Regions from separate parts of the Allobosea sp. 05T422_2 genome, predicted to be linked through region 1. Evidence: predicted binding sites of a transcription regulator. Region 1 holds the regulator's gene; each other region holds the start of a gene.
The links. The regulator LexA, encoded in region 1, represses DNA repair genes until DNA is damaged. The targets are predictions, from matches to a motif close to TGTTCNNNNTGTGTTCNG.
Positions count from the first base shown of each region.

Region 2: AC1DJT_RS03480 (ImuA family protein) is a predicted target of LexA. The motif match lies at 1,824-1,841, and genes of this name have one in related genera.
Region 3: AC1DJT_RS04470 (DUF763 domain-containing protein) is a predicted target of LexA. The motif match lies at 1,650-1,667, and genes of this name have one in related genera.

Region 1 covers NZ_JBFTLD010000209.1:4,406-11,057, reverse strand. The annotation lists gene trpD (anthranilate phosphoribosyltransferase) at 1-222, shown strand, start outside; gene trpC (indole-3-glycerol phosphate synthase TrpC) at 230-1,039, shown strand; gene moaC (cyclic pyranopterin monophosphate synthase MoaC) at 1,036-1,524, shown strand; gene AC1DJT_RS26855 (molybdopterin molybdotransferase MoeA) at 1,521-2,732, shown strand; gene lexA (transcriptional repressor LexA) at 2,814-3,518, shown strand; gene AC1DJT_RS26845 (ComEC/Rec2 family competence protein) at 3,512-5,749, opposite strand; gene gltX (glutamate--tRNA ligase) at 5,908-6,652, shown strand, end outside.
Region 2 covers NZ_JBFTLD010000010.1:11,246-15,453, reverse strand. The annotation lists gene AC1DJT_RS03485 (Y-family DNA polymerase) at 1-960, opposite strand, end outside; gene AC1DJT_RS03480 (ImuA family protein) at 980-1,807, opposite strand; gene phnC (phosphonate ABC transporter ATP-binding protein) at 2,033-2,851, shown strand; gene phnD (phosphonate ABC transporter substrate-binding protein) at 2,923-3,840, shown strand; gene phnE (phosphonate ABC transporter, permease protein PhnE) at 3,933-4,208, shown strand, end outside.
Region 3 covers NZ_JBFTLD010000013.1:39,583-43,790, forward strand. The annotation lists gene AC1DJT_RS04465 (extensin-like domain-containing protein) at 1-271, shown strand, start outside; gene AC1DJT_RS04470 (DUF763 domain-containing protein) at 358-1,638, opposite strand; gene AC1DJT_RS04475 (serine hydrolase) at 1,786-2,706, opposite strand; gene AC1DJT_RS04480 (ABC transporter permease) at 2,747-3,562, opposite strand; gene AC1DJT_RS04485 (ABC transporter permease) at 3,566-4,208, opposite strand, start outside.

The DNA of each region.
Region 1 (6,652 bases):
CGCGGCGGTGAACCGGCGCAGAATGCCGAGGCGCTCCGCGCGGTTCTCGACGGCAAGAAGACGCCCTTCCGCGATATCGCGGCCTTCAATGCCGCCGCCGCGCTCGTCGTGGCCGGTCAGGCCGGTGATCTGCGCGACGGCCTCGCCCGCGCGACCTCGGCGATCGACAGCGGCAAGGCCAAGGCGACGCTGACCGCACTTATCGCCAGCTCGAACGCGTGAGGACGTCATGAGCGACATCCTCGCCCGCATCGAGGCCTATAAGCGTCAGGAGATCGCCGCAGCCAAGGCCGCGGTTTCCCAGGCGGAGATCGAGCAGCGCGCCCTGGCTGCCGGCCCCGTGCGTGGCTTCACGGCCGCGCTTGCCGCGAAACACGCGGCCGGCAAGCCTGCATTGATCGCCGAGATCAAGAAGGCCAGCCCGTCCAAGGGGCTGATCCGCGCCGATTTCGACCCGCCATCGCTGGCACGCGCCTATGCCGATGGCGGCGCGGCCTGCCTGTCCGTACTGACCGATGCCCCCTCTTTCCAGGGACAGCCGGAATTCCTGCAGCAGGCGCGCGCGGCAAGCGGCCTTCCCGCCCTGCGCAAGGATTTCCTCTATGACCCCTATCAGGTCTTCGAGGCTCGCGCCTGGGGCACCGACTGTATCCTGATCATCATGGCCGGTGTCGATGACGGGACAGCCCGCGCGCTGAACGAGACGGCAAAGTCACTCGGCATCGACGTGCTGGTCGAGGTTCACAACGAAGCCGAGCTCGATCGTGCCCTCGAGCTCGACAGCCCCCTGCTCGGCATCAACAATCGCGACCTTCGCAGCTTTGCCGTCGATCTCGCCGTCACCGAGAGACTTGCTCCGCGCGTCCCCGCGGACCGCATCATCGTTGGCGAGAGCGGCATCTTCAGCCATGCCGACATCGCACGGTTGCAGCGCGCCGGCGTCAACACCTTCCTCGTCGGCGAGAGCCTGATGCGGCAGGACGATGTCGCCGCTGCCACCCGTGATCTCCTGACCGGTTCTGCGCGCAGCGCAGCATGAGCAAGCTCAGCCATCTCGACGCCAGCGGCCAGGCCCATATGGTCGATGTCGGCGACAAGGAGGAGACCTCGCGCATCGCTGTCGCCGAGGGCTGTGTCGTCATGCAGCCCGGGACTCTGGCGATCGTGCGCGATGGCGACGCCAAGAAAGGCGACGTACTTGGCACGGCGCGCCTGGCTGGAATCATGGCCGCTAAGCGCACGCATGAACTGATCCCGCTCTGTCACCCCCTGCTGATCAGCAAGATCAGCGTCGACCTCACCCTGGACGAGACATTGCCCGGGGTGCGCGTGAGCGCTGAGGTCAAGATGAAGGGACAGACCGGCGTCGAGATGGAGGCGTTGACCGCTGTCGGCGTCGCCTGCCTCACAGTTTACGACATGGTCAAGGCGGTCGACCGGGCGATGCGGATCGAAGGCATCAGGCTCGTCCACAAGTCAGGTGGAAAATCCGGCACTTTCGATCTCCCGGAAACTGCGCGATGAGCCTCACGCCCGTCCCCGTCGCCCTGAAGGCGCTGATCGACAGCGTTCCGGCACCGACACCATCAGAAACCCTGCCACTCGCACATTGCGTAGGGCGCGTGCTCGCCGCCGACCTGCAGGCGCTTCGGACCCAGCCCCCCTTTGCCAACTCCGCAATGGACGGATACGCCGTTCGCGCAGATGATATTGCGCCGGCAAATGAATTGCGTGTCATCGGCGAATCGGCTGCCGGTCGTTCCTTCTCAGGGATGGTCCGCTCCAATGAGGCTGTTCGCATCTTCACCGGTGCTCCGATTCCGGAGGGCGCCGATACGATCCTGATTCAGGAGAATGCGGACGGCGTCGGCACTGCGACGATCCGCGTGCGCGAGGGCGCCGAGCGCGGCAAGTTCGTTCGTCAGGCAGGATTGGACTTCTGCGAGGGCGAGGTGTTGCTTCTCGCCGGCAGCCGGCTCGACAGTGCGAGCCTCGGCCTCGCGGCAGCCATGGGCCACCCCATGCTCACGGTGCGTCGCAAGCCACTGGTCGCGATCCTCGCGACCGGCGACGAACTGGTCCAGCCCGGCGAGCCGGTTGGACCCGACCAGATCGTCGCGTCCAACAGTTTTGCGCTCGCCGCGCTGGTCGAGCAGGCCGGCGGCACGGCGCTCGATCTCGGGATTGCCCGCGATGATCATGCCGATCTCGCCGACAAGATTGGCCAGGCACGGAAGGCCGATGCCGATGTGCTGATCACCCTCGGAGGAGCCTCGGTAGGTGAGCACGATCTCGTCCAGGCAGCGTTGATCGGTCAAGGCATGGCGCYCGGCTTCTGGAAGATCGCCATGCGGCCGGGCAAGCCGATGATGATGGGCCGCCTCGGCCGCATGGTCGCGCTCGGCCTACCCGGAAACCCCGTCTCGTCCATCGTCTGCGGGCATCTCTTCGTCGTGCCCCTGCTCAGGACCCTCCTGGGCGTACCGGAACCGGAGCGCGATCTGAGTGAGCCTGCAATCGTCGGAAGAAATTTGCCGGCAAATGATGAGCGGCGGGACTATATGAGGTCGGAACTGACGCTCACTCCGGAAGGATGGCTGGCAACGCCCTTCGCCAAGCAGGATTCATCGATGCTGGCCACTCTTGCCCGCGMCGACGCGCTACTCATTCGCGAATCGTTTGCTGCGCCGGCAAACAAAGGCGACAACTGCCGGATCATCCGCCTACGCTGAGCGCGCTTGCGGAACACAACGCGAACCTGTATGGTGTTCGTGCTTTGTTTCGATTCCATACAAAGAGCGCCGGCGGGAACCATGCTGACACGCAAACAGTTCGAACTGCTTCGTTTCATCCAGGAACGCCTGCGCGAGACAGGGGTGCCCCCCTCCTTCGACGAGATGAAGGACGCGCTCGATCTGCGCTCCAAGTCCGGTATCCATCGCCTGATCATGGCGCTGGAGGAGCGCGGGTTCATTCGCCGCCTTCCCAATCGAGCCCGAGCGCTGGAGATCATAAAGCTGCCCGAAGGGGCCGGCGGCCCTCAGGCGACGCGCGGACGGTTCAGCCCCTCCGTCGTCCAAGGGGGGCTTGGCAAGGTCCGGCCGATCGCACCGCCCCCGGACGAAGATGTGCGCTCCACGGTTGCGATTCCGGTCATGGGGCGGATTGCCGCCGGTACACCGATTTCCGCCATCCAGAGCCGCAGCCATACCGTGGCACTGCCTGYCGACATGCTTGGCCCCGGTGAACATTTTGCCCTCGAGGTTCGCGGCGACTCGATGGTGGAAGCCGGCATTCTCGACGGCGATACGGTGGTGATCAAGCGTCAGGACACGGCCAATACCGGGGATATCGTCGTGGCTCTGATCGATGACGAGGAAGCAACGCTGAAGCGACTGCGCAAGCGCGGCTCCTCGATCGCGCTCGAGGCTGCCAATCCCGCCTATGAGACAAGGGTGCTGGGACCGGACCGCGTCAAGATTCAGGGCCGCCTGGTCAACCTGATGCGGCGCTACTGAAGCGGCTCGTGTTCTTCGACAGCCGCCAGCGGCAAAGCCGGCGTGCTTGCAGGCCGCTCCCGCTTGCGGCTCCAGGGACGATCGACACCATCCTGCTCTGATAGATGGGCGCGCCAGCCGCCCTTGTTGCCGACAAGGGCGGTCGCGCCATCGCGCGACAATGCCCTGCGGTCGATCAGTCGTGCTGCGCACGGAGCGTTCCACGGAATCGGCGTGATGACGAGATCGGCGCGCCGACAGTCCTCGACGATGGCCAGGCGATCACGTGCAAAGGCAACGCTTCGTCCATCCTTGCTGCGGACGACACAACCCAACGTGTCGCAGGTCGCGCCTTCCCGCAGGCTGTTGTCGTCAGTCCGGCGATTATCGCCATCTGCGTTCAGCCATTGCTGCAGCACGAAGCGGCTCGGTTGCCCCGCCAGGATCATGCGACCATCGCCCCCGCGGACCAGGATCCCGGAACCATCGCGTTCGATCAGGATGTCGGGCCTGTCGGGCTTCGCTGCCACGAGCAGTCCCGCGATCAGGGGGGCGACGGCCAGGAAGCGCAGCGGTGTCGTCCAGAGCGTGATCCAGAGAAGCGCGGCGGCAAAGCATGCGAGCGCCGCGGCCCCGAATGCAGGAATGATCACCGCGGAGTGGTCGAATCCCGCAACCCAGCGCGCGGATTGCAGCACATAGTCCGAAGCGACTCCCATGAGCGCCCAAGCCGGCCAATCCAGGCCGAAGGGATAGGCGAGCACGCCGAAGACAGCGGCAGGCATGACGATCAGGGAAACGAAGGGCAAGGCGAGCGCATTGCCGAGCAGACCGAAGGGGTTGAAGGTCTGGAAGTGATAGGCACCGAACGGTGCGGTTGCGACCGTCGCCAGCACGGTCGTGACCGTGAGCCCGACCACCGCGATCCAGATCGGCCGTAGCGGCCAAGGCAGGTTCGCCGGCGCCTCGGAGTGGCCGCGATCCTCCCAGCGCTCGGCAAAGGCGATCAGCGCCGCGACAGCGCCAAAGGACATCTGGAAGCTTGGACCAAGCAGCGCGTCAGGCTCGCGCAGCAGAACGATCATCGCAGCGAGAGCCAGATTGCGCATGCTGAGCGCCGGGCGATCGACGAGAATCGCACCGAGCATGACCAATGTCATGATCAGCGAGCGCACCGTCGCGACCTCGGCTCCCGAGAAGATGCAATAAGCCGTGGCGCCGAGCATCGCGGCCAGGGCGGCGAGTTTCTTTATGGGCCAGCGCAATGCCAGCGTTTGCGATAGCGCCAGCAGGCCACGGACCAGGCCGAAGATCGTGGCGGAGGCCAGCACCATGTGAAGGCCCGAGATCGAGATGATATGATAGATTCCGGCCGCGCGGAGGTCGATATTGGTCGCCTCCGTGATGAGGCCGCGCTTGCCAGTAACCAGCGACGCCGCCATCGCGCCAGCCTGCCCTCCCCCGATCCCGGCGATGCGCTCCGTCAGGGCATTGCGCGCCCGGTCGACCGTCGCGGGTATCTGAAGCTCGAGCGGTGGCTGCAAGGGTGGTGGGGCGAGCGTGATCTTTCCGGGGATGGTCCCGACTGCACCAAGCCCTCGGAAGAAGGCGTCGCGCCCGAAGTCGTAGCCACCTGGTCGCACTGGACCGGGCGGCGGCAGGAGGCGCGCGACGGCAGCGATGTGATCGCCCGGCGAAACCGAACCACCTTTGACGTTGACCCGAACCCGCCGTGGCAGGCGTTCAGGCTCCACCCCGGCAATGCTGGTCACCAGGATCACGAGGCGCGCGCCGGCGTCGCGCGCCTCGACCGATTCGACAAAGCCGGTGAGTTGTCCCACGCGCATTCGATCGAGCATCGGTGCTGCGATTGTCGCCGTGCGCCAGGCCGCGGCACCAAAGCCGGCGAAGATGGCAGCAAGGCCGACGCAAGCGAGCATGACCGGGCGTCGGGCGCGCGACAGCGCTGCCATCGCAGCGGAGACGCCAAAGCCGGAGAGCGGGACCCAGAAGGATGGCTCGCGATCAGCCGCGAAATAGAGCAGAATGCCGGCTCCCATCAGCACCGGCAGCCAGAGAAACAGCCTTCTTCGTCCGGCCTCGATCGCGATGGCGCCCAGGAAGCGCGCGCGCCATTCGGCGAGAAACAACCGAATGGCAGCGTCCTGAAACCATATCTCGGGAATGCGGAATGGTACGGCGCGAACACGCGCGCCGCGCAGCCGGCTCGGGTCTGGCGGCGCCTCGCGCATAGGCCGTCCCTCGGTCAGCCAACCAGATGCGATCTTGCGCTTAACGTCGGCCCCATCAGCATGTTACAGGGGCGGCGTCGGTTGTCATGTCCCTTCGACGTCTTGTTCCTCTGCCGCTCTGTCGGCCTCATTTCCCGTCCTGCCGGAGCCTGCCTTTCATGAGTGATGCGGTCGTTACGCGCTTCGCGCCGTCTCCAACCGGATTCCTGCATATCGGCGGCGCGCGTACCGCGCTGTTCAACTGGCTCTATGCCCGTCGCCATGGCGGCAAGATGCTGCTGCGCATCGAGGACACCGACCGCGAACGCTCGACCGAGCCGGCCATCGCGGCGATTCTCGACGGCCTGTCCTGGCTTGGCCTCGATTGGGACGGCGAGACCGTCTACCAGTTCGCCCGTGCGGCCCGGCACCGCGAGGTCGCCGAGCAGATGCTCGCCGCCGGCAAGGCCTATTATTGCTATGCGACACCGCAGGAACTCGAGGAGATGCGCGAGAAGGCGCGCGCCGAGGGCCGTCCCATGCGCTATGACGGACGCTGGCGCGATCGCGATCCGGCAACCGCGCCGGCCGGCGTGAAGCCGGTCATCCGCCTGCGCGCGCCGCAGACCGGAGAGACGGTGGTCGAGGACGAGGTGCAGGGCCGCGTCGTCTGGCAGAACGAGAATCTCGACGACCTCGTGCTGCTGCGTTCCGACGGCAACCCGACCTATATGCTCGCTGTCGTCGTGGACGACCATGACATGGCCGTGACCCATGTCATCCGTGGCGACGACCATCTCACCAACGCCGCCCGCCAGACCCAGATCTACCAGGCGATGGGCTGGCGCGTGCCGAGCATGTCGCATATCCCGCTGATCCATGGGGCGGACGGCGCGAAGCTCTCCAAGCGCCATGGTGCGCTCG
Region 2 (4,208 bases), on a different contig from region 1:
CCCGGCGGCGAGCGTTCCCTGATCGACGGCGAAAGGCTCGGTCGCACCGGCCGAGAGCCGGATCAGGTCGAAGCCGAAGCCGGGATCGAGCGGGTCCGCCAAGGCATCCAGCTTCAGGGCGAAGAGCCGGTCGAGCGCAGCCGGATCGCGCAACGGCATCCCGGTCTCGATGCCGAGACGGCGCACGGCCCCGTCACTGCGGAAAAAGCTCGCCTCGAACAGTCTTGCGCCTTCGCCCCGCGCTTCCAGCATGCCGGCGAGACTTTCCTCCAGGCCGGCCAGGGCGGCCCGGATACCGGCCTCATGCGCCAGCGGCTCGGCAAAACGCCGCTCCGCCATACAGTCCGGCAGCGGTCGTCGCGGGGACAGCGCCTGCGGCAGGCGGCCAAGCGCCTGGTCGAGCCTGTCGAGCAGGTCGCGGCCGAAACGGGCGGCCAGCGGCGCGCGCGGCCGCGTCTCCAGATCGGCGATATGGGTGAGGCCCATGCGCGCGAGCCCGTGCTGCCGTGCCGCCTCCAGTCCAAGCGCCGCGGTCGGCAAGGGCCACAGGGCCTCGCTCTCCCCGTCCGGCGGCACGATGCCGCCGCGCCCATAGCGCGCGACACCCCAGGCGGMGCGCGCCGTCCCGGCAATGGCGGCGCGCAGCGTAAAGCCCTGTCGTTTCAGCCGAAGCAGGCAGTCGCGGCCAAGCGCGGCCTCGCCGCCAAAGAGATGGGTGCAGCCCGAGATATCGAGCAGCAATCCATCCTCGCCATCGAGCGCGACCAGCGGTGTATAGCGGTCGCACCAGTCGGCAACGGCGTAGAGCAGGGCCGCATCGGCCGCCCTGTCCTCCTCGACCACGACCAGCCGCGGGATCATCGCCCGCGCATCGGCCAGCGCCATGGTCGCATGAAGGCCGAGACGTTCGGCTTCGACATCGAGGCTCGTCAGCCGGAAGGCGCCCTTCGCCTTGCCCACCACAACAAGAGGACCAGGATCATCCGCTGGCCCGCCGGGCTGCGGGCCAGGCCTCTGCGATATTGCCCGAACGGATGCGCCCTGGCTGCGTCTGATCCGGTCGATGGGCAGGCGCGGGAACCAGAGCGACAGGAAGCGGCTCGCGGAAGCTATACGCATGACTGTCCCACTCCATCACCCACTGCCCTGTCGCCCCATGCCGGTTGCGCAGCACCGTGACCGCAAAACTCGGCCGGCCCGGCCCATGCGCTCTCATCCGCCCCTCCGAAGGCGCCGCCGAAACCGACCAGCGGATCGTCGCCGCGCTTGGAGCAGGACTGCTTCCCAGCCGCAGGAGAAAAGCCGTCGCGCCGGCATCCCGCGCCGCCAGGACGAGACGCCGGCTGGCCGTGAGATCGAGGCAGGCCGGCGCACCTTCGAGCTCGATCACCACCGCGCCGATACCCGAGCGCGGGTCATTGCCGCGCGGAAAGGCGTCGCCCGCCGCCTTCAGCACGGCAAGCGGATCGCGCCCCCGCACCGCAAGCACCCGGTCGGGATCGAGCCCGAACGCTGCAAGCCCCGGCGCATAGAGTTCGCCCCCTTCCGCGCCGGCGGAATCCTGCCGCAGCCAGACGACCGGCCGCCGCTCCAGCCGCGCGATCAGCCCGGCGACGAAGCCCGTCGCCGCCGGAGCCTGATGCGCCGCAGCCACGATCTCGTGCAGGGCATGGCGGCGCAGCGGCCCCAGCGCCGCATCGGCCGCCGCGTGGCCAAGGCTGAAGCTCGCCTCCCCGCCCAGCGAGACGGAGACGCTTTCCAAACCGGCAATGCTTCGCCGCAGCGCGGCGACGGCATGATCGCTCACGTCTTGGCACTCCAAATGTTCCTATTTTGTTCTTTATGACTCCGCCGCCTCAGACGAGTCAACAGCCTCCGTGACGCCCCGCCCCATAGCCCCCGATCCTGCTGTCACGGCCCTGTCATCTGTCGCCGATACCGGTTTGCGCACTGCAAGAGAGCATGAGCTCCGGACTGCGCCTCGCCCATGTCCGGATGTCGCCATGCTCGCTCCTCGATGGGAAGACCGTTCATGCTGCGTATCGAAGGCCTGACCAAGCGCTTCAGCGGCAAAGCCGCCGTGGACAATGTCTCGCTGTCGATCCCGAAGGGCGAAATGGTCGGCGTCATCGGCCGCTCCGGCGCCGGCAAGTCGACCCTGCTGCGCATGATCAACCGCTTGGCGGAGCCGAGTTCCGGCCGCCTGATCAGCGACGAGCGCGATGTCACCGCATTGAAGGGCCCCGAACTGCGCGCCTGGCGTCGCGACACCGCGATGATCTTCCAGCAGTTCAATCTCGTCGGCCGCCTCGACGTGCTGACCAATGTCCTGCTTGGCCGGCTCAATCACCGCTCGGCCTTCCTGACGCTGGTGAAGAGCTTCTCGCCGGACGACAAGATCCGCGCCATCGCCGCACTCGAGCGTCTCGACATGGGCCATCTTCTGGCCCAGCGCGCCGAGACCCTCTCGGGCGGCCAGCAGCAGCGCGTCGCGATCGCCCGCGCCCTGGTCCAGGAGCCGAAGGTCATTCTCGCCGACGAGCCGATCGCTTCGCTCGATCCGCGCAACACCCAGGTCGTGATGGATGCGCTCTTCCGCATTAATCGCGAGGACGGCATCACCGTGATCTGCAATCTGCATGATCTCGATATCGCGGCGAAATATTGCGACCGACTGATCGGCATGGCCGCAGGCAAGGTCGTGTTCGACGACGTGCCGCAGGCGCTGACCCGCGAGATCGCGGCCGAACTTTACGGCATCGAGGCCAAGGATGCCGGCGCCGAGGCGCTCGACGCGCTCGATGCCATCGCCATCGCCGAAGCCAAGCGCGCCAAGCAGACCGCGGCCTGAGCCGAGTTCAAGCCCGGCCAGGACCGCTCACACCTGAAAAGACCGCCAACAGCCTTCAACAGGAGCAAACCATGCTGACCCGTCGTCATACCCTCACGCTCGCCGCCGCCGGCCTGGCCGCGACGCTCGCCGCTCCCGCCTTCGCGCAGGACTGGAAAGCCAAGTATCCGGAGCTGATCTTCGCCATCATCCCGTCCGAGAACGCGTCTGGCGTCGTCGAGCGCTACACCCCCTTCGTCAACTACCTCGCGAAGGAACTCGGCACCAAGGTGACGCTGCGCATCGCCAACGACTATGCCGCGATCATCGAAGGCCAGCGCGCCGGCAACATCCATATCGGCATGTACGGCCCCGCCTCCTTCGCCCGCGCCCGCATGACCGGCGCCAAGGTCGATGCCTTCGCGATCGAGACCAATCTCGACGGCACCAAGGGCTACCACTCCGTCTTCTACGTGAAGAAGGACTCGCCCTATCAGAAGGTCGAGGACCTGAAGGGCAAGAATCTCGGCCTCGTCGATCCCAATTCCACCTCTGGCAACAATGTGCCGCGCTTCGTGCTCGACGGCATGAAGATCGAGCCCGAGACCTTCTTCGGCAAGGTCGTCTATACCGGCAGCCACGAGAACGCGGTCATCGCGCTCGGCCAGGGCACCGTCGACATCGCCGCCAACTGGTGGAACGACGAGCAGGAATCCAACCTGCAGCGCATGGCCCGCAAGAACATGGTCAAGGCCGACGATTTCCGGATCATCTACAAGTCCGAGCAGATCGTGAACTCGCCGATGGCCTATCTTTCCGACCTGCCGGAGCCGCTCAAGGCCTCGATCCGCGACGCCGTCCTCAACCTCGCCACCAAGGACAAGGTCGCCTTCGACAAGATCTATGAAGGCAAGCAGGGCCCGCTCGTCGCGGTCGACAACAAGGCCTACGACCCGATCATCGAACTGAACAAGTTCGTCGACGCGCTCCGCAAGAAGAAGTCTTCGTAAGCGCTTACCCGCCGACCGTCATGGCCAGGTTTATCCCGGCCATGACGGAGTGGCGTCCCGCCGCGACTGGCGAACCCCGCGACGGAACCAACATGACCCTGACGATCGATCGCAACGACCCCACCATTCGCGGCCATGCCGATCTCTATCGGCGCGAGATGGGCGCAAAGCGCCGCCAGGCCCTGCTCGGCGCCGCCATCTTCATCGCCTGCGTCACCCTCTCCGCGATCGGCTCGGAGGTCGATCTCGCGAAATTCGCCGCAAACGCCTGGCGTTTCCCGAAATACATCCTCGAGACCCTGCCGACCCTGCACCTCGCCACGCTCGGTGCCGATCTCAAGGAATGGTACTGGGGCCTGAACGGCTGG
Region 3 (4,208 bases), on a different contig from region 1:
AAACGCCGATACAGGTGCGCCGATCAGTGAGCATGCGAGCGGCAACGCTCTCGATGTCGGCGGGTTGCTGATGCAGGATGGCCGCGCCGTGGCATTCGCGGGTCAGGAGCCTCTGTCCCGCTCAATGCGCGACGCGGTGCAGAAGAGCGTCTGCCAACGGTTCGCCACCGTGCTCGGCCCGGGAGCCGACAGTTCCCACAAGGACCATCTTCATCTCGACATGCGCCAGCGCTCGCGAGGGTTTCGCATTTGCCAGTGGACGGTCGAATGAAGAGCAGTCCTGTTCTCCCCCCAGTCAGCATGCCAGACGCCGTCGGCGGYATGCCGATGGCGACGCGCTGGCGCCATGGCTGACGGTCAAGCCGGGTTCGCCTTCGCAGGCGGCGCGGGTGCCGCTTCACCGTCCGACCGCTCCCAGCCGAAGACGCTCCGGCCACCATACTCGGCGGAGCGCAGTCTCTCCTCCGTGACATACTCATCCAACGTCGGACCGGAGACGACGCGCTCCAGGCGCCGGCTTTCCCGGTCCAGACGTGCGATGGCAGCGAGCCTGTCGTCCTGACCGAGTTTCGCCCGATCGATGGCGGATTTCAGCACCGCGATCGTCTGGTCGTAGACCTTGGTGGGCACGGCGAACGGCTGTCTGTCCTTGCCGCCATGGGCGAGAGAGAAGCGCGCAGGATCGGCGAACCGGCACGGCGCGCCATGGATCACTTCCGCGACCATCGCAAGCGAACGGACCGTGCGGGCGCCGACGCCGGGCACGAGCAGCAATTCCGAGAAATCGGCGGGGGCGCTGTCGGCGGCTGCGGCGAGCGCACCATGGAGCCGTCGCGCAATCACGTCCTTGGGCCTGACCTCGTGATGTGCCGGCATGACGAGATGAGGTAGGGAAAGCTGCGCCGGCGACAGGACCGGCGGCGCCCGGTCGCGCTCCAGCGCCGCAAATTCCCTCACGATCCCCGACGGTCCGATGTCGCGCAGCAGATCGATCTGGCCGTTGCGGGAGAGGGCGGCGCGCCTGTCGGTCAGATTGATGATGCTGCCCTGGTTCTTGCCATCGATGGCGGCATGTGGCGCCTCGACGAAACTGCCCAGCCCTTCAGACTGCCAGTGATAGCGCCGGGCGAGGCCGCCATCGCCATTCATGCCCTGCTGCACCACGACCCAATGGCCGTCATTCCCGACGAAGAAGCCATGGAGATAGAGGTCGAAGCCGTCCTGCACGGCGGCACTGTCGACCTTGGCGACCAGCCGGCTCGCGGTGGCGAGCGCCTGTCCGTCGAACCCGACCCTCGCTCCAATCTGTTCGAGCTCGGCCGGTGTCTCGCGCGAATGGCGGCCCCGCCCGCCACAGACATGCAGGCCCAGCTCGCCCGACAGCGGAGCCAGCCCACGCTTGAGCGCGCCTATCACGCTGGTGGTGATACCCGACGAGTGCCAGTCCATTCCCATCACCGCCCCGAAGGACTGGAACCAGAATGGATGCGCCAACCGCCGCAGCAACTCGTCGCGGCCATAATGATGGATGATCGCCGCGCAGATGACCGCGCCGAGCTGCGTCATGCGCCGACCGAGCCAGGCGGGCACGCGGCCATGGTGGAGCGGAAGGTCGGCGCTGCCGGATCGCCGGGTCATGGCGAAGTCTCGCGAACGAAAGAGGAACGCCTGATATAGCCCGGCCTGTCCCCGCTTTCTACAGAAATTGATCCTCGTCGAGGCGGCTGGTCCTGTCGCTCCGTTGCGCCCGACCGCCGGTCGTCGCCGTGCACATCAAGATTCCGTTCAAATCCCGGCTATCTCGGCTGCAACCAACTTACCAATCCCCGGCAGGAAGCCGTCATCCTCTCCGATCGCTTCGCCCTGGGTGAAGACGGTCAGGATGAAGTCCTCGCCGCCAGGCAGGATGGCGCGCATCGTGTCGTGGCGGCGAAATTCGGCGCGTGCATCGCCCAGCCAGCGGGTCCGTCCGGCCTTGGACCAGATCCGCGAACCGTCCGGCAGGCCGCCGCCGAGATATCCGAGCAGTTGATAGGCGCCGCGGGCCCGGTCGGGACTTTCCTGGTCGCGAATGAGGTGGTCGCGCACCCGCTTCAGGCGAGCTTCCGGCAACAGCGAGGAGCCATAAAAGATCTCTGACATCAGACGCGCCATTGCGATCGGCGTCAGGCGGTTGTGGCCGATGGGAGAGAGATCGAGCCCGATTTTCTCGCGGCCGTAGCGCAAATCATCCATCAGCTTCTGGTCGAGATTGATGCCGACCAACTCGGACCAGCCCAAGCCGGCGAAGAAGCGGTTGATCTCCCGGCGGCGCTCGCACCAGTCGGCCAGGGCCTCCCCCTGCAGCAATGTGTCGCCGGTCGTGCCGGTGAGCAGGTCGATGATGTAGTTCGTTGCCGAATTGGACGACCAGAGGATCATGTCGCGCATCGCGCGGTCGAGTTCCTCATGCTCGGTCAACCGTCCCTCCGTGAGGGCCGCCTGCGCCGCGACGAGGTGAAAGACCTTGACCAAAGAGCATGGGTAGCTCCGCCAGTCGGCATGGCGGGCAGCTCCAACCGGTTTCTCACCAGCAGGCTGAGGGCGCAGCAGGACATAGGCGAACTGGTCCAGCGGGACACCACGTCCGGAATAGATCGAAGACGCATGGGCCTCGATGGCGCGGCCGATCCGCTGCAGTTCTGTATCGTCGCGAAAGAAGCTCATGATGTCCTCATGGCGCAGGCATCGGCCGCGCAGGAAAAGGTCAGCCCTTCGGGCGCAAGGCGGTGTCGACCCCCTCGCCGATCAGGGCGAAGGTCACACCGGTATAGATGATGGCGAGACCCGGGCAGGTCGCGATCCACCAGGCGTCGAACAGGAACTCGCGGCCGTCCGAGATCATCAGCCCCCATTCCGGTGTCGGCGGCTGGATGCCGAGGCCGAGGAAGCTGAGCGAGGTCACGGCCAGGATCGTCAGGACGACATCCGCCATTGCATAGACGATTGCCGGGGTCACGGCGTTGGGCAGGACATGCCTGGCAACGATGTGCCGGTCGGTACCGCCGAAACTGCGCGCTGCCTGCACGAATTCGAGTTCGCGCAGCACCAGCACCTCGCCACGGACAATGCGGGCAAACGAGATCCAGTTCACCAGCAGGAAGGCGAGATAGAGGTTGAATTCCCCGGGACCCAGCACGCCGACGATGGCGATCACCAGGACATGGAAGGGGAAGGCCCAGAAGATGTCGGTGATACGCATGATCACGGTATCGACGCGGCCACCGACATAGCCGGAGAGCGCACCGATCGCCGCGCCCAACATGGCCGGCGCCGCGACACAGATCAGTGCCACCCTCAGATCGACGAGACCGCCCGCCATGACCCGCGAGGCGACATCGCGCCCGAGATCGTCCGTGCCGAACCAGTGGCCGAGTGAGGGCGGCTGCAACGTATTGCCGTAGTCGATGAGGAAGGGATCATGCGGTGTCCAGACTTGCCCCAGCCCGACGAACAGGCTCAGCAGGGCGAGCATCACGAGGCCGATCAGCAGCGTCGGATTGAGGCGGCGCAGTCGCGTCATGGTTCAATCCAGCCTGATGCGCGGGTCGGCCAGCGCGTAGGCGATATCCGTCYCCAGGTTGATCAGGACCACGAGCACGGCAAAGACGATGGTCAGCCCCTGGATCATCGGGTAGTCGCGGGCGAATATCGATTCAACGAAGAGCGAGCCGAGCCCGGGCYGGGCGAAGACCGTTTCGATCACGACCGTGCCACCGATGATCCAGCTCGTATGTGCGCCGAGCACCGAGATCGAGCTGATCAGGGCATTCGGCAGGACGTGCACGCGCATCGTGCGGTTGGTGCCATTACCCTTGGCCCGGGCCGTCGTGACATAATCCGAGCCGAGCACGTTCAGGATGCCGCTGCGCAGGCTGCGGATCGTCAGCGATGCCGTCGCGAGGGCAATCACCAGGGCGGGAAGCGTCAGATGATGCAGCCGCGAAAGAAAGCCGTCCCCGTACCCGGAGGTGGGGAACAGTGGCACCCAGATCGCCAGCATGACGACAAGGACCAGCCCCAGCCAGAATGAGGGGATGGCGAGCAGGATGGTGAAGACGAGTTTGATCAGGACATCCACCGGCTTGTCCCGCTCGACCGCCGAGAGCAGGGCAAGAGGAACGGTGAGGATGACGGCAATGATGGTTGAATAGGCGACGAGCCACAGC